Regions from separate parts of the Pseudomonas sp. LBUM1658 genome, predicted to be linked through region 1. Evidence: riboswitches for the same ligand, from Rfam matches in the RefSeq annotation. Region 1 holds a riboswitch; each other region holds the start of a gene.
The links. Region 1 has a riboswitch for cobalamin ahead of ACA064_RS17935 (ABC transporter substrate-binding protein). Riboswitches for the same ligand answer to the same signal wherever they lie in the genome.

Region 1 (7,130 bases):
CAGCGGAGTGGCTGGCGGTTTGGCGGCGACTGATCCGAAACTGGTTCCTATGGCTGTCTCACTACGGCGTTCTATACCGCGCTAGTGTGCTGTTCTCGACATAATCTGCCCATCAGCCTGTGAGGCCATTGCCTCACGCGCGCGCTGAATTCTATTCAAGATATCGTCGCCTTTTGCATCGTCGACGGCACTGGTCTGCGTGATGAAGGCGTGCGTGAACGGGAAGTCCCCGGCAGTGAAACCAGCAACGCACGGCCACCAGAACCAAAGAAACTAGTCACCATAATCACGAGAAAATACCAATATCCCATTGGCCGGAATGGTAATAGTTGCGGAGCAGGACATGTCGTTCATCGGTTCTTCTGTCGCTGAAACCATGCCTCCATTGCCCGCGATGGCAGGGTTGATCCAGCTCTCGTATGCATCGCTGTTGAAGATTTCCAACCAGGGGCCCGCGCCAGGCATAGGTACGCGAAAATTGTTCATCGTCTGCTCATTCAGGCTTGCGATGACTACTACGTCTCTGCCAACTCGTTCCAGCCACCGATGAAACACCAGGACGCGTTGGAAATTGTCCATCATCAGGACGTTAGTCTGCTCACCGCGAAGAGCAGGCTGCTTTCGCCTCAACCCTATGAGCTCCCTGGTGAAGCGATGGAAATCGCGCATGGTCCGGTCTGAATCCAGGCCACCCCAGAATATAAGGGTGTCCGGATGATTGACGGGATCATCAGCCCATTTTTTGTCCTCATAAAACTCCTGGCCCATGAAGATCATCGGGATACCCGGCATGGTCAGAAGCAATCCGGTCGCGACGCGGGAACGGCTCGTGGCATGCCAGGTTCGCGTATTCCCACCGCCCGCAGCGAGCAATGGGATTCGCTCGGACCTGTCACGATAGACCTCATCGTGGTTTTCCACGCACTGTACCGCTCGCCACGCATCACGAAAGCCCGGCGCACGAATTTGATCAACTACCCCCTGCCAGTCCAGCGGTGCGTTCCTTCCCGCCGCTGCTTGCTTGATAAGGTCACGAATCGCGAGTCGCAGGCCGTTATGCCAGCTTGCATCGAAGTCAGCGCCAGCGTGTTCCATAGGCCGTACAACAGCGGGATCCGGCCCCCAATACTCTGCGATGTTGATTACCGCAGGATCGCGGCTGCGGATTGTCTGGTTGAGATGCTGGCAGAACAGCCATCCGCTGCCGATATTTTCCTGGTCGATCACCGTCACCTGATCGTAGCGAAAGCCGTCGACATGGTATTCATCGGCAAAGAATGCCGCATTATCGATCAGGAACTGTCTGACATCACTGCTCCACATCGCGAATACCGGCCCCGTGTGGTCGCGGTCAGAGAAGTAAAGGCTGTCGTTCGGGTTCATGCCGGCGGCGCGATCGAAGAAGTAAATGGACTCAGCCTGGCCGCGGATATCCCCGGACGCGTGGTTGTAAACCAGGTCAAAAATCACAGCGATGTTGTAGTGATGACAGATATCGATCAGTACTTTCAGCTGATTGATACCGACCTCAAGTATCCCTCGCGTCAGGGGAGACTTCCCCTTCTGAACAAGCAGGCGATTTGCGAGTGCCAGGTACGGATCCAGTTCTGCTGCGCTGACAAAGTAGTCCATTTCCGGCGAGAACAGATCCGATCCGTTATAGCCCATGCTGCGCGGCGTGCTGTACTCACCGATCGGTAGCGGTTCGATAGCGTTGATGCCTAAATCGGCCAGGTATTCGATCCGGGCAAGCACGTCGAGGAAAGTTGCGACGCGGTTCGGCAGCCCAGGGCCGTACCAGGTACCTACATGTAACTGATAGATGATGAGGTCGCTGAACTCCGGCATTTGCCAGTTCCAGTCCTGCCAGGGGAAGCTGAGCGCCGAGCGGATTATGCAGGAAGGATTCGGCCATTCCGCTGTCAGCTCGCGAGCATAGGGATCGCGTTTGAAGCCCTCCGAGCCTTCACCCACGATATAGAACTTGTACTTGTTCCCGTCAGTCGCGCCGGTGACAAAGCCCGTCCAACGTCCATCAGTCTGGCGCATCAACTGCGTGGAGTCGTTCCTGACCCAACCGTTGAAATCGCCACATACATGGACTTCCCGGGCGCGCGGAGCCCACACGCGAAACGTCGCTCCGCCCGCGGTCAGGTTCGCGCCCATCGGGGTAGTCGGGGAAATATGATTCTGCGAAAGTGCCATGCTTTACCTCCTCCAAACCCCCCGTTGCAGACGCGGGTCCTTCGAATGGTGGAATCGGCTAGTCGTACCCGCCAATCGTGCACAGCGTGATGGTCTTGTCTCCATCGTTCACGAGCGAGGGCTATTGACCGCCTCTTATCAGTGCGATCCCATAGACTCACTGGAGTATCAGCTGACCTGCGGCGCAGTGTTGCCCGCTCTCCTGCGCCAGCGCGATCCTGGAAGCCGGCTGCAGAAAGTCGAGCAAGGCCTGCTGGGTGTCATGCAAGGCCGCCTGGTGTTCCATATCGAGGAAGTGCCCGGCGTTCTTGATGGTATGGAACCGGGACTGAGGGGCATGATCGGCAAACAGCCGGGCGTCCTCCACCGAGGTGTACTCATCCCATTCGCCGTTGACAAACAGCAGCGGGATTTCGATGGCATCGGCACAGGCGATGTAGCAGTGGATGTCGTGGGTCAGCACCTCATTGACGTGGAAATGCATCTGCCTGTATTCGTGCTCGGCCAGGCTGCTGACATGGCGGTGATTAAAGCGTTTGAACAGCGATGGCAGGTGCTTGCCAATAGTGCTGTTGATCAAGCGCCCGACATTGGCGCGATCAGAGGCATGGAGAAAGTTCAGGCCGCTCTCCAGATAATCGCGCATCGGTGTACTGATCCGCGCCGCGAATGAATTGATCACCGCCTTCTCGATTCGTCGCGGCCGCTGAGCCAGCGCCAGCAAGGTAGCCGCCCCGCCCCAGGAAAAGGACAGCACATGGTGCACACAAAAGTGTTCGATCAGTTCCAGCAGTATCTGTGCCTCGTCTTCCTTATGGATCGGTTGGTCCTGGAGGTTATGTAGTCTCGACTGACCGGCGTAGGGCTGGTCGTAGAGAACCACATTGAATCGCGGCTGCAGATAACGCACCGTTTGGGCAAAGGATGCGGTGGTTGTCAGCGAGCCGTTGACCAGAATGATGGTCTTGTCAGCGGCGGCGTTGAGATAGTGCTCGGTATAAACCTTGTATTTCTTGCAAACCTCGACGATGGCAGTTTCGGGCATCATGTCATTATCTTCCTGGAACAAATTGGACTAAACGCACAGCGTGAGCAACTGCCCACAAGGCCATATCGCAGAAAGCAGGACACGTGGACCTGACAGTGAAGTGCCAGGCAAACACATTAATAACTTAAGGCGATTTTCATGCGTCAACACAGACCCCTGCGCCGGTTTAACCTGGCAGCAAGTACAAGCAACGACAATGCGAGGGTGCCTGGATGGCTATCGTGACCATAGAGTCACTAACTGACCATAGAATCAGAGTTAAGCAGGGATTTTCCCGTCTGCAAGAGCGCGGACAAGTTGTTCCGTCTGATCGTAAGCGCTGAACTGGCTCAGGTCCCGGATCTTCGATCCCGATGCAGAGACCTCGCCGGACTTGCAGCTTTCGAGACATAGGATCGCGCTGAGCGGCATGATCGACTACCATGCCGCCGCCGGTTTCCACATGGGATTAATAGGGAATCCGTGGTGCTGACTCAGCATCAAACGGAACTGCCCCCGCAACTGTAGGTGCTGAGCCTGCTCCTGAACTGCCACTGGGATCACTCCCGGGAAGGCTGGAGCCAGGCGATGACGCATCAGTCAGGAGACCTGCCGGCCAAGCAAAATCACTAACCGGCGGGGTGTCCGGGAAGGACATCCTTGCCGCGTGGGTCACTTGAGTGATCGGCCTTGCACTGCTCTTTTTTGGCAGCGTTCGATGATGTGTTTCCAGACCGTACACCTCTGCTCCGTGTACGATTCAAATGGAGATTGCGTCATGCTGCTGCCCCGCTTTGCCACCCTCATCACGGGCTTGAGTTTTTGCGCCCTCGCCCATGCGGCCCCTACCCATTACCCCCTGACTGTCGAGAACTGCGGCAGCACGCTGACCTTTGAGCAGGCACCTGGCCGCGCCGTGACGATCGGCCAGGCCGGCACCGAAATGCTCTACGCCATGGGCCTCGACGACAGGGTGGTCGGCACTTCGCTGTGGTTCAACGATGTACTGGCCAAGTACAAGGCAGGGAACGACAAGATCGAGCGCCTGGCCAATAACGAGCCGAGTTTCGAGGCGGTGATCGGCAAGCGTCCGGAACTGGTGGCGGTGGAACTGGAATGGATGGTCGGCCCGCAAGGCGTGGTCGGTACCCGCGAGCAGTTCCACGAGCTGCAGATCCCGACCTACCTGATGCCCTCCGACTGTGAAGCCAAGGACAACCTGGTCGGTGCCGACGGCACACGTCTGGAGGCGTTTCGCATTGACAGCCTCTACAAAAGCATCAGCCAACTGGCTGAAATCTTCGATGTGCAGGAACGTGGCCAGCAGCTGAACGCCACACTCAAGGCCAGCCTGGCAACGTCCATTGCCACCGTGCAGAACAAGGATCTGCAGCACACCAGCGCGCTGTTCTGGTTCTCCAGTGCCAGTCTGGATATCGACCCCTATGTCGCCGGGCACAAGGGCATTCCCGACTTCATGCTCAACACTTTGGGTGTGCGTAACGTGGTGGAGTCCGACGAGGAATGGCCAACCGTCGGCTGGGAAACCATCGCTAAGGCCAACCCGACTTTCCTGGTCATCGCGCGTATGGATCGCCGTCGCTTCCCCGCTGACGACCATCAAAAGAAACTGGAATTCCTGCGCAGCGACCCGGTGACCCGCAACATGGACGCGGTGAAAAACAATCGCATCATCATCCTCGACGCAATGGCCATGCAGGCCAGCGTGAGAATGTTCGACGGTCTTGAAACACTGGCAACGGCCATCAACGGCTACGACCTGCCGAAATGACCGTGACGCTGATTCGTACTCTGCTGGCATTGGTGACACTGTTTCTTGCCGTGATTGCCGGTGTGGCCATCGGTGAGACGCCGATCGAGCCGGGCGTGGTGTTCCAGGTGCTGGCCAACAAACTGTGGGCTGCCGGTTATGTCCTCGACCCGATCGACGAAGGCATCGTCTGGAATTACCGCCTGACCCGCGCTCTGGTGGCCGCGGCCTGCGGTGCGGGTCTGGCGACCTGCGGGGTGATCCTGCAATCGCTGTTGCGTAACCCGCTGGCCGATCCTTACCTGCTCGGCATCTCCGCCGGCGCCTCGACGGGCGCGGTGCTGGTGGCGTTGCTGGGCCTGGGGGCGGGGCTTATTTCGCTGTCGGTCGGCGCGTTTGCCGGGGCCGTTGCCGCCTTCGCCGTGGTTGTTTTGCTGGCCCGTGCCAGCGGCTCACCCGGCGGCACCGGGCAGATCATCCTGGCCGGGATTGCCGGTTCGCAATTGTTCAATGCGCTCACTGCGTTTCTGATCACTAAGTCGGCCAGTTCCGAACAGGCCCGCGGCATCATGTTCTGGTTGCTGGGCAATCTCAGTGGCGTGCGCTGGCCATCGGTGTGGCTGGCGGTGCCCGTGGCATTGACCGGTCTCGCGGTTTGCCTGTGGCACCGCCGGGCGCTGGATGCCTTCGCCTTTGGCGCCGACTCGGCCGCCTCGCTCGGCATTGCGGTGCGCCGGGTGCAATTTCTGCTGATCAGTTGCGCCGCACTGGTGACCGCGGTGATGGTGTCGATTGTCGGCTCCATCGGTTTCGTCGGGCTGGTCATTCCCCATGCCGTGCGCCTGTTGCTGGGTACCCGGCATGCGCGTCTGCTGCCGGCCAGTGCGCTGGGCGGGGCACTGTTCCTGATCGCCGCTGACGTCCTTTCCCGGACTCTGATCAAAGGACAGGTGATCCCTGTCGGCGTCATCACTGCATTGGTCGGTGCTCCGGTGTTCGCTTTGATCCTGATCGGCCGGAGGAATGCCCGATGAATGCTGCCACGCCTGTTATCGGTGAATCCGTGCTGAGTTGTTCCGGCCTTGGTTTCCATGTCCGCGACGTTGAACTGCTGCATGACATCAACCTGGACATTCGTCGCGGCGAGACCCTCGGCATCGTTGGGCCGAATGGTTCGGGAAAATCGACGCTGCTCAAACTGCTGGCCGGGTTGCGGGTACCCACCCGAGGCGAAGCTCGCCTGGACGGACAGCGCCTCAAGGAACTGCCTCGCCGAACTATCGCGCAGACGCTGGCGGTGGTCGAACAACAGGCCGACACCGATGATGGGATCAGTGTGTTCGATGCCGTCGCCTTGGGTCGAACACCTTGGTTGTCAGCGTTAAGCCCTTGGTCGAGCAAGGACCATGACATCGTCCAGCAGGCCTTGTGTGACGTCGATGCGGTTCACCTTTGCAGCCGCTCCTGGCGCAGTCTCTCCGGTGGCGAACGTCAACGCGTGCACATCGCTCGTGCCTTGGCCCAGCGCCCTAAAATCCTGTTGCTGGACGAGCCGACCAATCACTTGGATATCCAGCATCAGCTGGCAATTCTACAGGTTGTGCAGGCCCTGCCTGTGACGACGCTGATAGCTCTGCACGACCTCAACCAGGCGCTGACCTGTGATCGTTTAGCGGTACTGGAACGGGGGCGATTAGTCGCCCTCGGCAAGCCGCTTGAGGTGCTGACGCCCAAACGCCTGCAGGACACCTTCGGCGTGCAGGCGCATTACCTTGTCGACCCTTTCGACGGTGCGCGGATTCTGCGCTTTCGTTCTGCTTGATTTGTTTACGGATACTTGATCATGGGTATTGATACGCCTGGCCGTCGAGTACCCGCTTACAGGGGGGTTCTCACCCCTCAAGCCACTGGCAGACGGCACTCCATATGGGTCGTTTGCCAAACCGGTTCGGCCTCTACATTGATCACCTCAAAATCTTGCTTACGCCAGAAGTCTATTGCACCGGGCAGGAACGGATGGGTGTGCAGATAGATCACTTCGACCCGGGCCTCCATCGCCAACCCCTTCAATGATCTGTAAAGCTCGCCAGCCACACCCGAGCGACGGAACTCGGGCAGGACGAACAA
Region 2 (7,130 bases), 2.4 Mb from region 1:
ATATTTTTCGCCACCAATGGCGGCTCGCAAGTCAGTCATGCCGGGATTTATGTCGGCGAAGGCCGATTTGTTCATGCGCCTGCCACCGGCGGAACGGTGAAGCTCGATACCCTGTCCAAAGCCTATTGGCAGAAAGCCTATCTCAGCGCCAAGCGGGTGTTGCAGCCGGAGCGTCTGGCGCGTAACCCTTAGGTCGCACCTTTGCAGAGGTTGTCATGACCGCTCGCACCCTCAATCTCGACGACTCCCTCTACAGCTACCTGCTGGATGTTTCCCTGCGCGAAACGCCACTGTTGCGCCGTTTGCGTGATGAAACCCAGGCACTGCCCATGGCCCGCTGGCAGGTGGCGCCCGAGCAGGGCCAGTTTCTCGCCTTGTTGGTCAAATTGACCGGCGCCCGGCGCTTGCTGGAAGTCGGCACCTTCACCGGTTACAGCGCCTTGTGCATGGCCGCCGCCTTGCCGGATGACGGCAGTCTGATCTGCTGCGATATCCCCGGTGATTACAACGCCACCGCTCGCCGGTACTGGCAGGAGGCGGGCCTGGCACAACGGATTGACTTGCGCCTGGCGCCGGCGCTGGAAACCCTGGAGCAGCTCGAGCAGCAAAGGCAGGGCGCAAGTTTCGATCTGATCTTCATCGATGCCGACAAGGCCAACTATCCGGCCTATCTGGAAAGCGCCTTGCGTCTGCTGCGAAGCGGCGGGCTGGCGATTTTCGATAACACGCTGTGGAGCGGGCGAGTGCTCGAGGTCAATCCCGAGAGTGAAGACACCCGAGCCATCCAGGCCCTGAACCGCGCCTTGAAGGATGACCCGCGGGTAGATTTGTCTTTGCTGCCGCTGGGCGATGGTTTGACGCTGTGCCGTAAGCGGTAGGCATGGATCGCACCACCACGCTTCTTTGGCGTAGAGGAGATCGATAAAGATCGCAGCCTTCGGCAGCTCCTACGGGGCCGCCGACACCCGCCAGATCTTGTTCCCCACATCATCCGCCACCAGCAATCCTCCTTGCCGATCAATCACCACCCCCACTGGTCGGCCCATGGCTTTCTCGTCTGCAGTGAGGAAGCCGGTCAGCACGTCAATCGGTTGGCCGCTGGGTTTGCCGGCGCTGAACGGCACGAAGATTACTTTGTAGCCGCTATGGGGCTTGCGGTTCCAGGAGCCGTGCTGGCCGATGAATGCGCCTTGGGTGAACGGCGCTGGCAGCTTGCTGCCTTCGGCGAAGGTCAGGCCCAATGATGCGGTGTGCGGGCCGACGGCGTAGTCCGGAGCGATGGCTTTGGCCACCAGTGCCGGATCTTGCGGAGTGACGCGTACGTCGACGTGCTGGCCGTAGTAACTGAAGGGCCAGCCATAGAAGGCGCCGTCCTTGACCGAAGTAATGTAGTCCGGCACCAGGTCGCTGCCGATTTCGTCGCGTTCGTTGACGGCGGTCCAGAGTTGCCCGCTCTGTGGTTCCCAGGCCAGGCCGTTGGGGTTGCGCAGGCCTGAGGCGAAAATCCGATGCTGACCGGTGGCGCGGTCGACTTCCCAGATCGCTGCGCGACCTTGTTCCTGCTCCAGACCGTTCTCACCGACGTTGCTGTTGGAACCGACGGTAACGTAGAGCTTGCTGCCATCGTTGCTGGCAATCACGTTCTTGGTCCAGTGGTGATTCAGGGTGCCGCCGGGCAGGTCGACCACCTTGGTTGGCTGCGCAGTGATCGAGGTTTGCCCGCTTTGGTAAGGGAAGCGCACCAGGCGGTCGGTGTCCGCCACGTACAGATCATTGCCCACCAGGGTCATGCCGAACGGCGAGTTGAGGTTCTCGAGGAATACTGTGCGGGTTTCGGCGATGCCATCATGGTCCTTGTCCCGCAGCAGGGTGATCCGGTTCGGGCTCGGGACGGTGGCACCGGCGCGGCCCATGACCTTGCCCATGACCCAGCCCAAAATGCCTTTGCCATCGTCGGGCTTGGGCGGCGAGTTGGTTTCGGCCACCAGCACATCACCGTTGGGCAATACGTAAAGCCAGCGCGGATGATCAAGCCCTTCGGCAAACGCCGCTACCTGAGTGCCACCCGCGGCGGTCGGTCTGGCACCTTCAGGCCAGCCGATGGCCGGGGCGATGTTCATCGTGGGGATCAGGGTTTTGTTCGGTTCCGGCAGCTTCGGCGACGGCCCGGTGCCATCGGAAACCTGCAGGGTGGCGGTTTCACTACAGGCTGCAAGCCCGCCAGTGAGCACGATGACAAGGGCAAGTTGGGCCTTGAGCATGCTGATCTCCCTATGAATGCACTGATGTATTCATAGAGACGCGTAACTGCCGGTTGGTTCAACCTGTCAGCCGCGTGCCGCTTTTTGAACAGTACGGCAATGCCAGGGTGATAGTTGCCCGGGTTTAATTGACGCTCCACCCCCAACCCTCTAACCTTCGCGACTTGTTTCAGGTGCTCTGTGACCCCGGTCGACAGAGTGAAACAGGGAAGCCGGTGAGTGCGCGTTCTGGTACAGAGCGGGCAGCGATCCCGGCGCTGCCCCCGCAACGGTAAATGAGTCAAGACTGTGCTTGGTGCCACTGTGTCGCGAGTCGACCCGGGAAGGCGCGCAGTCGGGGATTACACCCACTCATGAGCCCGGAGACCGGCCTGATCCATCCAACGGCATCACGGTGGGCGATGCCAGGCTTAATGCCGTCTATTTTTATTCCTGCCCCCCGTTATCCATTTCCAACGGAGAGCTGCTCCATGACTGATTCCCCCGATCGTGACGAACGCCATCTGGCACGCATGCTGCGCAAAAAAGCGGTAATCGACGAACGTATCGCCAACTCGCCGAACGAGTGCGGATTGCTGCTGGTCCTGACCGGCAACGGCAAAGGCAAGAGCAGCTCCGCCTTCGGCATGCTCGCCCGGGCCATGGGCCACGGCATGCAATGCGGCGTGGTGCAGTTCATCAAGGGTCGCAACAGCACCGGTGAGGAGCTGTTCTTTCGACGATTCCCCGAGCAAGTACGCTTTCACGTCATGGGCGAAGGCTTCACCTGGGAAACCCAGGACCGCCAGCGTGACATCGCCGCGGCCGAAGCGGCCTGGGCCGTCTCCCGTGAATTGTTGCGTGATCCGGCCATTGGCCTGGTGGTGCTCGATGAGCTGAATATTGCCCTCAAGCACGGTTATCTGGACCTGGACCAGGTGCTCAGCGACTTGCAGGCTCGCCCGCCGATGCAGCATGTACTGGTCACGGGTCGCGGCGCCAAACCCGAAATGATCGACCTGGCCGACACGGTCACCGAAATGGGCGTGCTCAAACATGCGTTCCAGGCCGGGATCAAAGCGCAAAAAGGCATCGAGCTGTGAGTATTCAAGCATGAGGGATGTACGTCATTGCCCGGCGGTATTGATCGCCGCACCGGCTTCCGGTCAGGGCAAGACCACCGTGACCGCCGCTCTGGCCCGCTTGCATCGCAATCAGGGACGCAAGGTTCGGGTGTTCAAGTGCGGTCCGGATTTTCTCGACCCGATGATTCTCGAACGCGCCAGCGGTGCGCCGGTGTATCAACTGGATATGTGGATGGTCGGCGAACAGGAAAGCCGTCGACTGCTGTGGGAAGCGGCGGGCGAAGCAGACCTGATCCTGATCGAAGGGGTCATGGGCCTGTTCGACGGCACACCGTCGAGCGCCGATCTGGCGCGGCACTTTGGCGTCCCGGTGCTTGCAGTGATCGACGGCACGGCCATGGCCCAGACCTTCGGCGCCCTGGCCCTGGGCCTGGCGCGTTATCAGCCGGACCTACCGTTTGCCGGCGTGCTGGCCAATCGCGTAGGCACCTTGCGTCACGCGCAATTGCTCGAAGGCAGCCTGACCGAAGGCCTGCGCTGGTATGGCGCGTTGTCCCGGGAAACCGGGATCGAACTGCCGAGCCGACACCTGGGCCTGGTGCAGGCCAGCGAGCTGAATGATCTGGACCTGCGCCTGGACGCGGCGGCCGAAGCCTTGGCCAGCAGTTGCGAAGTAGCGCTGCCGCCAGCGGTCGAATTTGCCGCGCCTGAGGTGGTTGTCGCCGAACCGCTGCTGGCCGGTGTACGGATTGCCGTGGCCCGCGATGAAGCCTTTGCGTTCACCTATGGCGCGAGCCTGGACTTGTTGCAGGCGATGGGCGCCGAGTTGCTGTTCTTCTCGCCGATCCATGACCGCGAACTGCCCGAGGCTGACAGCTTGTACCTGCCGGGCGGCTACCCGGAATTGCATCATGTCGCGCTGGCGGAAAACGCCACGATGCTGGCCGCGATCCGCGCCCACCACGCGGCCGGCAAGCCGCTGCTGGCCGAGTGTGGCGGCATGTTGTATCTGCTCGATTCGCTGACCGATGTCGAGGGCTTGCGTGCTGAACTGGCGGGGTTGCTGGCGGGTGATGCGGTGATGCAAAAGCGTCTGGCGGCGCTGGCCTTGCAGGCGGTTGAGCTGCCCGAGGGTTCGCTGCGCGGCCATACCTATCACCACTCGTTGACCAGCACGGCGCTGGAGCCGATTGCCCGTGGCCTGAGTCCCAATGGTGGGCGTGGAGCCGAAGCGGTGTATCGCGAGGGGCGGATGACCGCCTCTTATGTGCACTTTTATTTCCCTTCCAATCCATCGGCGGTGGCCGCGCTTTTTGCGCCCGGCCCGCAAACCGCTATCGCGAGCAAGCTCGCTCCTACAGGGGATGCACGATCTAATGTGGGAGCGGGCTTGCTCGCGAAGAGGCCATGACTGACAACGCATTTTCTTCGGACGAACGCGCGGCGGTCTACCGAGTCATCGGCGAGCGCCGCGACATGCGCCATTTCAGCGGCGGCACGGTCGAGCCTGAACTGCTCCGGCGCCTGCTCGAAGCCGCCCATCAAGCCCCCAGCGTTGGCTTGATGCAGCCATGGCGGTTTATCCGCATCAGTGATCGCCCGTTGCGCGGCAAGATCCAGCAACTGGTGGAAGAGGAGCGGGTGCGCACCGCCGAGGCACTGGGCGAACGTTCCGACGAGTTCATGAAGTTGAAAGTCGAAGGCATCAACGACTGCGCCGAAGTGCTGGTCGCGGCGCTGATGGATGATCGCGAGCGGCATATTTTCGGCCGCCGAACGTTGCCGGAAATGGACATGGCGTCCTTGTCCTGCGCCATTCAAAACCTCTGGCTGGCGTCCCGCGCCGAAGGCCTGGGCATGGGCTGGGTGTCGTTGTTCGAGCCCCAGGCACTGGCCGATCTGCTGGGTCTGCCGGCCGGGGCCAAACCGCTGGCGGTGTTGTGCCTGGGGCCAGTAAAGGAATTTTATCCGGCGCCGATGCTGGTGCTCGAAGGCTGGGCGCAGCCGCGTCCGCTGAGTGATTTGCTGTATGAGAATTATTGGGGAGTGAGTCAATGAGTGTGGCGTTATTGAGTGTCGCCGCGGTTGCGCTGGATGCGCTGCTGGGCGAACCCAAACGCTGGCATCCGCTGGTGGCGTTCGGCGGGTTTGCCGATCGCATCGAGCAACGTTTCAACTCCGGCGGGCGTGGCTGGCGCAGCCATGGCGTCACCGCCTGGGTGCTGGCGGTGTTGCCGCTGACGCTGTTGGTGACCGCCTTTTCCTGGCTACCCTATATCGGCTGGCTGGTGGAAATCCTCGCGCTGTATTGCGCCCTTGGTCTGCGCAGCCTTGGCGAGCATGTCGAGCCGGTCGCCCAAGCCCTGCGCAGCGATGACCTGGACGAAGCGCGGCGGCGAGTGGGCTATCTGGTCAGCCGTCAGACCAGTGAGCTTGATACAACGGAGGTCGCTCGGGCCGCCACCGAATCGGTGCTGGAGAACGGTAGCGACGCGGTGTTTGCCGCCTTGTTCTGGTTTGCCATCGCCGGCGCTCCGGGGGTGGTGCTCTATCGCCTGAGCAATACCCTGGACGCGATGTGGGGCTATCGTAATGAACGCTTCGAACGATTCGGCTGGGCGGCGGCGAAGATCGACGATGTGCTCAACTATATTCCTGCGCGCCTGGTGGCCCTGACCTACGCGCTACTGGGCAAGACCCGCCTGGCACTCAAATGCTGGCGGACCCAGGGGCCGACCTGGGACAGCCCCAACGCCGGTCCGGTGATGGCGGCGGGGGCGGGTGCCCTGGGCGTCGAGTTGGGCGGGGCGGCGATTTATCACGGTGAACTGCACCAGCGTCCGCAACTGGGCGAGGGTGTATCGGCCGATGCCGACTCCATCGACCGTGGCTGGCAACTGGTGCAGCGCGGCGTGTGGTTATGGCTGCTGATTCTCTGCGTGGGGGCTGAGTTCTATGCTTGAGCACGGTGGGCGGTTGCGTAAGGCGGCGTTGCAATACGGCATTGCCGAAGCCGATTGGCTGGACCTGTCCAGCGGCCTCGCGCCCTGGCCGTTTCCGGTACCGGAGATTCCCTTGCGCGCCTGGGCTCGCTTGCCGGAAACCGATGATGGTCTCGAGCAAGCCGCCTGCGACTACTACGGCGCCACTCAAGTACTGCCGGTGCCGGGTTCGCAAGCGGCGATCCAGTTGCTGCCGCGATTGCGTCGCACCGGCAAGGTCGGCGTACTCTCGCCCTGTTACGCCGAGCATGCCGAGGCTTGGCGGCGCGGCGGCTACGTGGTGCGGGAAGTGTTGGAACAGGAAGTCGAGTTCTTTCTCGACACCCTCGACGTGCTGGTGGTGGTCAACCCGAATAACCCGACCGGCCTGAGCCTGACCCCGGAGCGCTTGCTCGACTGGCATGCGCGGCTGGCGCAGCGTGGTGGCTGGCTGGTGGTCGATGAAGCGTTCATGGACAACACACCACACCTGAGCCTGGCCGCACATGCCCACCAGGTCGGGCTGATCGTTTTACGTTCGTTCGGCAAGTTTTTCGGCCTGGCGGGGGTACGTCTGGGGTTCGTGCTGGCTGAGCACAAACTGTTGAAGTTGCTCGCCGAACAACTCGGGCCGTGGGCGGTCAGCGGCCCGACCCGGGTGTTGGGCCAGGTATGTCTGCGCGACACTGTGGGCCAGGTCCGTCAACGTCTGCGCAGCGAAGAGGCCAGCCAGCGTTTGGCACAGGTGCTTGAGCGCCATGGCTTTAAGCCACAGGGTGGCTGCGCGCTGTTTCAATGGTTGATCACTGGGCACGCCGAGCAAT
Region 3 (7,130 bases), 250 kb from region 1:
CGCCCGGGTCGTTGACGATAAACGGATAGATATTCGGCAACGGGCCGAGCAGCGCGTCCGGCCAGCAGTTTTCCGAAAGGCCGACGCCCTTGCCCGGTAGCCATTCGAGGTTGCCGTGCTTGCCGACGTGGATCACCCCGTGGGCGCCGTAGGTTTGCCGCAGCCAGAAATAGAACGCCAGATAGCCATGGGGCGGCACCAGGTCCGGGTCGTGATAGACCGCGCTCGGGTCGACCTGATAGCCCCGCGCAGGCTGGATACCTACGAAGGTAAGGCCAAAGCGCAGACCGGCGATCATCATCCGCCCGCCACGGAACATCGGGTCGCTGTCAGGCGCGCCCCAACGCTCCAGCACTGCGTTGCGATTGGTTTCGGGCAAGGTGTTGAACATTGCGTAATAAGCGTCCAGCGCCAGGCTTTGCTGGCACGGCCGCTGGTCGATGGTCTCCAGGTCATTGCTGACCCCACCGAGCAATTGCTGAATCAGCGCCGTGCCACTTTCCGGCAGCTCAGCCGGTAGCGGGTAGCCTTCGGCATGCAGCGCCCGCAGGATATTCAGTGCGGCAGCCGGGGTGTCGAGACCGACCCCATTGCCGATCCGGCCATCGCGGGTCGGGTAATTGGCGAGGATCAGCGCGATGCGCTTTTCGCTGTTCGGCACCCGCGCCAGCTCGATCCAGCGCCGCGCCAGTTCGGCGACGAAGTCCATGCGCGCAGGTGCAGCGCGGTAGCAAACCACATCCGACTGGCTGCGCTCGCTGCGCCAGGCCAGGTCCTTGAAGCTGATGGGCCGACTGATGATCCGTCCGTCCAGTTCCGGCAAGGCGATATGCATCGCCAGGTCCCGCGGCCCGAGGCCCTGCTCACTGGCGCGCCAGCCGGGCTCGTTGTCCTGGGCGCAGATCGCCTGGATCACCGGAATATTGCGGCGGAACGGTCGCAGGTGCGGGGCTTCGGGGCTGGACTGGGCAAAGCCGGTAGTGTTCAAAATCACCGAGGCTGAGACTTCATCCAGCAAGTCCTCGACTACCGTCAGGCAGCCGGGCTCCTTCAGACTGGCCAGCGCAATCGGCAACGGGTTGAGCCCCGCTGCCTGCAAACGCTGGCAGAACACATCGATGAACGCGGTGTTGGCCGCCTGCAAGTGCGAGCGATAAAACAACACCGCCGCCACCGGCTGATCGGCGCGCCAATCAGTTTGCCAGTCGCTGAGTGCGGCGGGGCTTTTGAGCGGATGGTAAATCGCCGTGCGCGGCAGGACTTGTGGTTCGGCCCAGGGGTAATCGCGGCCCAGCCAGCGACTGGCCAGGCAGCGATACAGGTCCAGCGCATTGCCCATACCGCCTTGGCGCAAGTAGTGCCAAAGCCGATCGCGGTCTTCGACGGCCACCGTGCTCAGGTCGCTCAACTCAGGGTCGGGGCGATCATCGCCCGGCACCAGAATCAGTTGCACACCCTGCTCGGCCAGCTGCACCAGCCGCTCCACGCCGTACCGCCAATAGCCGATTCCGCCATGCAGCGAGATCAGGATGATTTTTGCGTGACGCAGTACTTCGTCGACATACAGGTCGACCGAGGCGTGATTCTGCACCTGCATCGGGTTGGCAAGGCGCAGGCTCGGATAATCCTCCGGCAACTGCTGCGCGGCTTCGGCGAGCAGTGCCAGGCTGGAATCGCCGCTGCACAGGATCACCAGCTCGGCGGGGGTTTGGCCAAGGTCGGCAATGTTGTCATCCGAGACGAAACCGCCCGGCTGGGTCCTGAGCAGATGCATGGGTCAGACGCTGAGGGCGGCGCGCAATTGCGCTTCGATCAGGGCTGCGTCCAGTTGCTGTCCGATCAGCACCAGGTGGGTCGCACGGGATTCTTCGGCGCGCCAGGCGCGGTCGAAGTGTTTGTCAAAGCGCGTGCCCACGCCCTGAATCAGCAGGCGCATCGGCTTACCCGGAACCGCGGCGAAGCCCTTGACCCGCAGGATGCCGTGCTCGACCACCAGTTGTGTCAGGGCGTCGAGCAGCAGGCTTTCGTCGGCTTGCGGCAGTTCGATGGAGATGGAATCGAAAGCGTCGTGGTCATGGTCATCATGCCCTTCACCATCAGCGTCGCCGTGGTGATGGTCGTGGTGGCTGTGACGGCTGTCGATGTGTTCTTCGGAGCCGGCGCCCAAGCCGATCAAAACATCCAGTGGCACCCGACCGCTGCTGGCTTCGATGACTTTGACCGCTGGCGGCAGTTCTTCGGCGACTTCCAGGCGCACACGGGCAAGGTCTTCAGGGCTGATCAAATCGGCCTTGTTGAGGATTACCAGGTCGGCACTGGCCAGTTGGTCAGCGAACAGCTCATGCAGCGGCGACTCGTGGTCCAGGTTCGGATCGAGCTTGCGCTGGGCATCCACCTGGTCCGGGAACGCGGCGAAGGTGCCAGCGGCCACGGCCGGGCTGTCGACTACGGTGATCACCGCATCGACGGTGCAGGCGCTACGGATTTCCGGCCACTGGAAGGCTTGTACCAGGGGTTTTGGCAGGGCCAGGCCGGAGGTTTCAATGAGGATGTGGTCCAGGTCAGCGCGACGGGCAACCAACTCGCGCATCACCGGGAAGAACTCTTCCTGGACCGTGCAGCACAGGCAACCGTTGGCCAGTTCATAGACCCGGCCGCTGGCTTCTTCTTCAGTGCAACCGATGGAGCACTGCTTGAGGATTTCGCCGTCGATACCCAGCTCGCCAAATTCGTTGACGATCACTGCGATGCGCCGGCCCTGGGCGTTGTCGAGCATGTGCCGCAGCAAAGTGGTTTTGCCCGAGCCGAGGAAGCCGGTAACGATGGTGACGGGAAGTTTGGCCAGTGTTTTCATCGGATGCCCTTTGGCAAGGTGGCGGGCATACGGGACGACTTGACCGCGCGCACAAGCGCGGAAGATTTCGCCACCGGATCACCCCGCCCGGTTGTAGTGAGAATCTGGGACGAGGCAGGTCTCCTGGCTGACGGTGTGCCAGTCTTTCGACTGGCGAGTTCTGCGCCTTCCCGCGCCTCTGGATAGATGGCGCAGTGGCATGGCAGAAAACCTGACCGTTCACAGTTGCGGGGGCAGCCGCGGCATTGACCGCGTTCCCTTCTTAGCTTCGGTTTGAGTGCCGAAGAACCTCGAAAGCGCAAGGCTACGCATCGCTTGAGGGCGGGTCAATGTTCATCGGCTATTGCGGTCACCTGTGGCGAGGGAGCTTGCTCCCGCTCGGCTGCGCAGCAGTCGTAAAATCTGCAACCACGATTCATCAGGTAGTACGAGTAAACCCAATTGCGACCGCTTCGCGCTCGAACGGGGGCAAGCCCCCTCGCCACAGGGACCTGCGCAATCTTCAGTTGAGAACCCTTGCCAATTGACTCCCAGCCCCCGCCCATGCTCTCCTACACGCCTTGTTACGGGTGCCCTTCACAGGGTGAAACGGGAAACCGGTGAGTCATGTGCTTTACTCAAGCCTTGATCAGTCCGGTGCTGCCCCCGCAACGGTAAGCGAGCGAAGAGTCAGATCCACTGTGCCAGCAGTTCGGCATGGGAAGGTGATTCTTGCAGGCTCGGGCGCAAGCCCAGCCCCTCGCGAGCCCGGAGACCGGCCCGCAATACTGAATAACAAACCCGCGGTGGGCGGGCGCTGTTTGAACCTCTGCGGGCCTGTCTCGCGGGGTTTTCCTGCGCTCGAATCACCCACTGACACACCAGAGGGAAGCGCCATGTCGATCATCAGCAGCACCCGCCACGCAGGCACCAGCAGCACCACAACCACCCTCAGCCAACGCCTGATTGCCGCTATCGGCGCATCGATTCTCGGCGCGTGCCTGGTGTATTTCGCCGGCTTCTCGCACATAGAAGCGGTGCACAATGCCGCCCACGACACCCGTCACAGCTCCGCCTTTCCGTGCCACTGAGACCTGCCGACATGATCAAGCGTATTGCGCAAACCGCAGGTTTCACCGGTCTGCTCGCGGCCTTGTTGCTGACCCTGCTGCAAAGCTTCTGGGTCGCGCCGCTGATTCTCCAGGCGGAAACCTATGAAAATGCCCCGGCTGCCGAAGTTCACGAACATGCTGAAGGCGCGGTCGCCGCTCACACCCATGACGCCGAAGCCTGGCAGCCGGAAGACGGCTGGCAGCGCGTGCTGTCGACCACCGGTGGCAATTTGGTGGTGGCGGTCGGTTTCGCCCTGATGCTCGCCGGTCTCTACACCTTGCGCACACCGAGCCGTACCTCTCAGGGCTTGCTCTGGGGTCTGGCCGGTTACGCGACCTTCTGCCTGGCGCCGACTCTGGGCCTGCCGCCCGAGCTGCCGGGTACTGCCGCGGCCGACCTGGCGCAACGGCAGATCTGGTGGGTCGGTACCGCGGCGTCCACCGCCGTCGGCATCGCGCTGATCGTGTTCGGCAAACATTGGGCGCTGAAGATCCTCGGCGTGGCGACTCTGGCCGTGCCGCACATCATTGGCGCACCACAGCCCGAAGTGCATTCGATGCTCGCCCCGGAAGCGCTCGAAGCCCAATTCAAAATCGCCTCGCAGTTGACCAACGCGGCGTTCTGGCTGGCCCTTGGCCTGATCAGCGCCTGGTTGTTCCGCCGCAACGGCGCAGGTCAGTAACACTCATGACGCCGATCAGCACAGCGCCGACCCTGGTGGTCGGACTGGGCTGCCAGCGTGGTTGCCCCGCCAGCACACTGCGGGCGTTGCTCGACCAGGCGTTGCAGGCCCATAACATCGAGCTTCGAGCGATCCGGGCCTTGGCCAGTATCGACTTGAAACGCGATGAGCCTGGCCTGCTCGAACTGGCCGAGCAACTGGCACTGCCGCTGACGCTGTTCAGTAGCACGCAACTCGCCAGTTTTGAGCCACACCTCAGCCATCACTCAGAGATAGCCTTCGAGCGCACCGGCTGCTACGGCGTGGCTGAAAGCGCGGCCCTGGCACTGGCCGAACAACTGGCGCAAACCCCGGCCAGGCTGCTGATCCTGCGGCAAAAATACGGCCAGGCAACCCTGGCATTAGCCTCCGGCGCGTAAAATCCCCGATAATCCCCGCCCTCGATCATGAGCAATCTTCATCTGAAGCATTGCCGCCACGACTTTGCACAGGAGACCGGCATGACCGTCTACTTTATCGGCGCAGGTCCCGGCGACCCGGAACTGATCACCGTCAAAGGCCAGCGGCTGATCCGCAGCTGCCCGCTGATCATCTATGCCGGCTCGCTGGTGCCGACAGCCGTGCTGGATGGCCACCAGGCCGAACAGGTGGTCAACAGCGCCGAGTTGCACTTGGAACAAATCATTGAACTGATCAAGACCGCCCATGGCAGAGGCCAGGACGTGGCTCGGGTGCATTCCGGTGATCCGAGCCTGTACGGCGCGATTGGCGAGCAGATTCGATACTTGCGCGAGCTGAATATTCCCTTCGAAATCGTCCCCGGCGTGACCGCCACGGCCGCCTGCGCGGCGCTGCTGGGTGCGGAGCTGACGCTGCCGGATGTGTCCCAGAGCGTGATTCTGACCCGGTATGCCGACAAAACCGCGATGCCGGCCGGAGAGGAACTCGCCAACCTGGCGCAGCACGGGGCGACCATGGCGATTCATCTGGGGGTCAACCACCTGGAAAAAATCATCGCCGAGCTGCTTCCGCACTATGGGTCGGACTGCCCGATCGCAGTGATTCATCGCGCCACCTGGCCGGATCAGGATTGGGTGGTGGGGACGCTGGCAGATATCGCGCAAAAGGTTCAGGCCAAGGGATTTCGCCGTACGGCGCTGATTCTGGTGGGCCGGGTGCTGGGCAGTGACAATTTCAGTGAGTCGTCGTTGTATCGTGCAGGGCATGCGCATTTGTACAGACCATAAGCCATTGCCCGAGTGAGCGCAGAACCTGTGGCGAGGGGGCTTGCCCCCGCTCGGCTGCGTAGCAGTCGTAACCAGAGGCACGCGTTTTACCTGACAAATCGCGGTCGCAGATTTTAGGGCTGCTTCGCACCCCAGCGGGGGCAAGCCCCCTCGCCACAGCCGTTTTTTCTGTTTGCAGCGAACGCCTTAGTAGTAGGCGTTTTCTTTCTGCGTGTGGTCGGTGACGTCACGTACACCCTTGAGCTCGGGAATGCGCTCGAGCAGCGTGCGCTCGATGCCTTCACGCAGGGTGACATCGGCCTGGCCGCAACCCTGGCAACCGCCACCGAACTTCAGCACGGCGATACCGTCTTCAACCACCTCGATCAGGCTGACCTGACCACCGTGGCTGGCCAGCCCCGGGTTGATTTCGGTTTGCAGGTAATAGCTGATGCGCTCGTTGATCGGGCTGTCAGCGTTGACCATCGGCACTTTGGCGTTTGGCGCCTTGATGGTCAACTGGCCACCCATGCGATCGGTGGCGTAATCAACCACGGCATCGTCAAGGAAGGCTTCGCTGAAGGAATCGATATAAGCGGTGAAGCTTTTGAGCCCCAGCGCGGTATCTTCCGGTTTTTCCTCACCCGGCTTGCAATAGGCAATGCAGGTTTCGGCATACTGGGTGCCCGGCTGGGTGATAAAAACGCGGATGCCAATCCCCGGGGTGTTCTGCTTGGATAGCAGATCAGCCAGATAATCGTGGGCGGCGTCGGTAATGGTTATGGCGGTCATGGAGACTCCTCACAGGCTTGGACGCAGTTTACGCCAATCATCGCGCCGGACAAAGTCCTAGTATTTATGTCGGGAAAGTACCGGTCATCCCCGATGACGGCCGGCATAGCGCTTACAGATTTTCGTAGCGATTCATGTCCAGCACCCCCGCCTCCACCGGCTCGGTTTCACGCATGTACTGGCTCAGGTCATGGAAATATTGCCAGAACTGCGGATGACTGCGACGAATCCCCCAACGCTCGACGATTTTCTCGAACCCGCCGGCGTCCCTGACCTGCTCCATCCGTGCAACAAAATCAGGCACCTGCCCGGCTGGAATGTTGAAGATAAAGTTCGGATAGCTGCTCAGCACCCCCGGATAAATTGTGACGGTATCCAGCCCCGGCTGATAACGCAGGGATTCGCCGAGCATGAACGCCACGTTGCTGTGGGCGCGATTGCGCAGCAGGCTGTAGACCTCGCGTTTGCCGCTTTGACTCTCGAT

Region 2: linked by a shared signal. The riboswitch ahead of cobO (cob(I)yrinic acid a,c-diamide adenosyltransferase) and the one ahead of ACA064_RS17935 (ABC transporter substrate-binding protein) in region 1 are both predicted to bind cobalamin.
Region 3: linked by a shared signal. The riboswitch ahead of ACA064_RS19215 (CbtB domain-containing protein) and the one ahead of ACA064_RS17935 (ABC transporter substrate-binding protein) in region 1 are both predicted to bind cobalamin.

The regions. Positions count from the first base shown of each region.
Region 1 covers NZ_CP166798.1:3,944,466-3,951,595, forward strand. Annotated here, with positions in the region: partial or broken gene ACA064_RS17920 (hypothetical protein) at 1-123, shown strand, start outside; gene ACA064_RS17925 (alpha amylase C-terminal domain-containing protein) at 274-2,205, opposite strand; gene ACA064_RS17930 (alpha/beta fold hydrolase) at 2,363-3,253, opposite strand; cobalamin riboswitch at 3,669-3,863, shown strand; gene ACA064_RS17935 (ABC transporter substrate-binding protein) at 4,011-5,024, shown strand; gene ACA064_RS17940 (FecCD family ABC transporter permease) at 5,021-6,037, shown strand; gene ACA064_RS17945 (ABC transporter ATP-binding protein) at 6,034-6,825, shown strand; gene ACA064_RS17950 (GNAT family N-acetyltransferase) at 6,903-7,130, opposite strand, start outside.
Region 2 covers NZ_CP166798.1:1,537,703-1,544,832, forward strand. Annotated here, with positions in the region: gene ACA064_RS07040 (C40 family peptidase) at 1-192, shown strand, start outside; gene ACA064_RS07045 (class I SAM-dependent methyltransferase) at 216-878, shown strand; gene ACA064_RS07050 (PQQ-dependent sugar dehydrogenase) at 948-2,261, opposite strand; cobalamin riboswitch at 2,416-2,650, shown strand; gene cobO (cob(I)yrinic acid a,c-diamide adenosyltransferase) at 2,732-3,343, shown strand; gene ACA064_RS07060 (cobyrinic acid a,c-diamide synthase CobB) at 3,354-4,736, shown strand; gene bluB (5,6-dimethylbenzimidazole synthase) at 4,733-5,383, shown strand; gene cbiB (adenosylcobinamide-phosphate synthase CbiB) at 5,380-6,288, shown strand; gene cobD (threonine-phosphate decarboxylase CobD) at 6,281-7,130, shown strand, end outside.
Region 3 covers NZ_CP166798.1:4,191,914-4,199,043, forward strand. Annotated here, with positions in the region: gene cobN (cobaltochelatase subunit CobN) at 1-1,774, opposite strand, end outside; gene cobW (cobalamin biosynthesis protein CobW) at 1,778-2,854, opposite strand; cobalamin riboswitch at 2,951-3,162, opposite strand; cobalamin riboswitch at 3,405-3,631, shown strand; gene ACA064_RS19215 (CbtB domain-containing protein) at 3,730-3,924, shown strand; gene ACA064_RS19220 (CbtA family protein) at 3,936-4,628, shown strand; gene ACA064_RS19225 (cobalamin biosynthesis protein) at 4,634-5,047, shown strand; gene cobM (precorrin-4 C(11)-methyltransferase) at 5,129-5,875, shown strand; gene nfuA (Fe-S biogenesis protein NfuA) at 6,062-6,646, opposite strand; partial or broken gene ACA064_RS19240 (fatty acid cis/trans isomerase) at 6,759-7,130, opposite strand, start outside.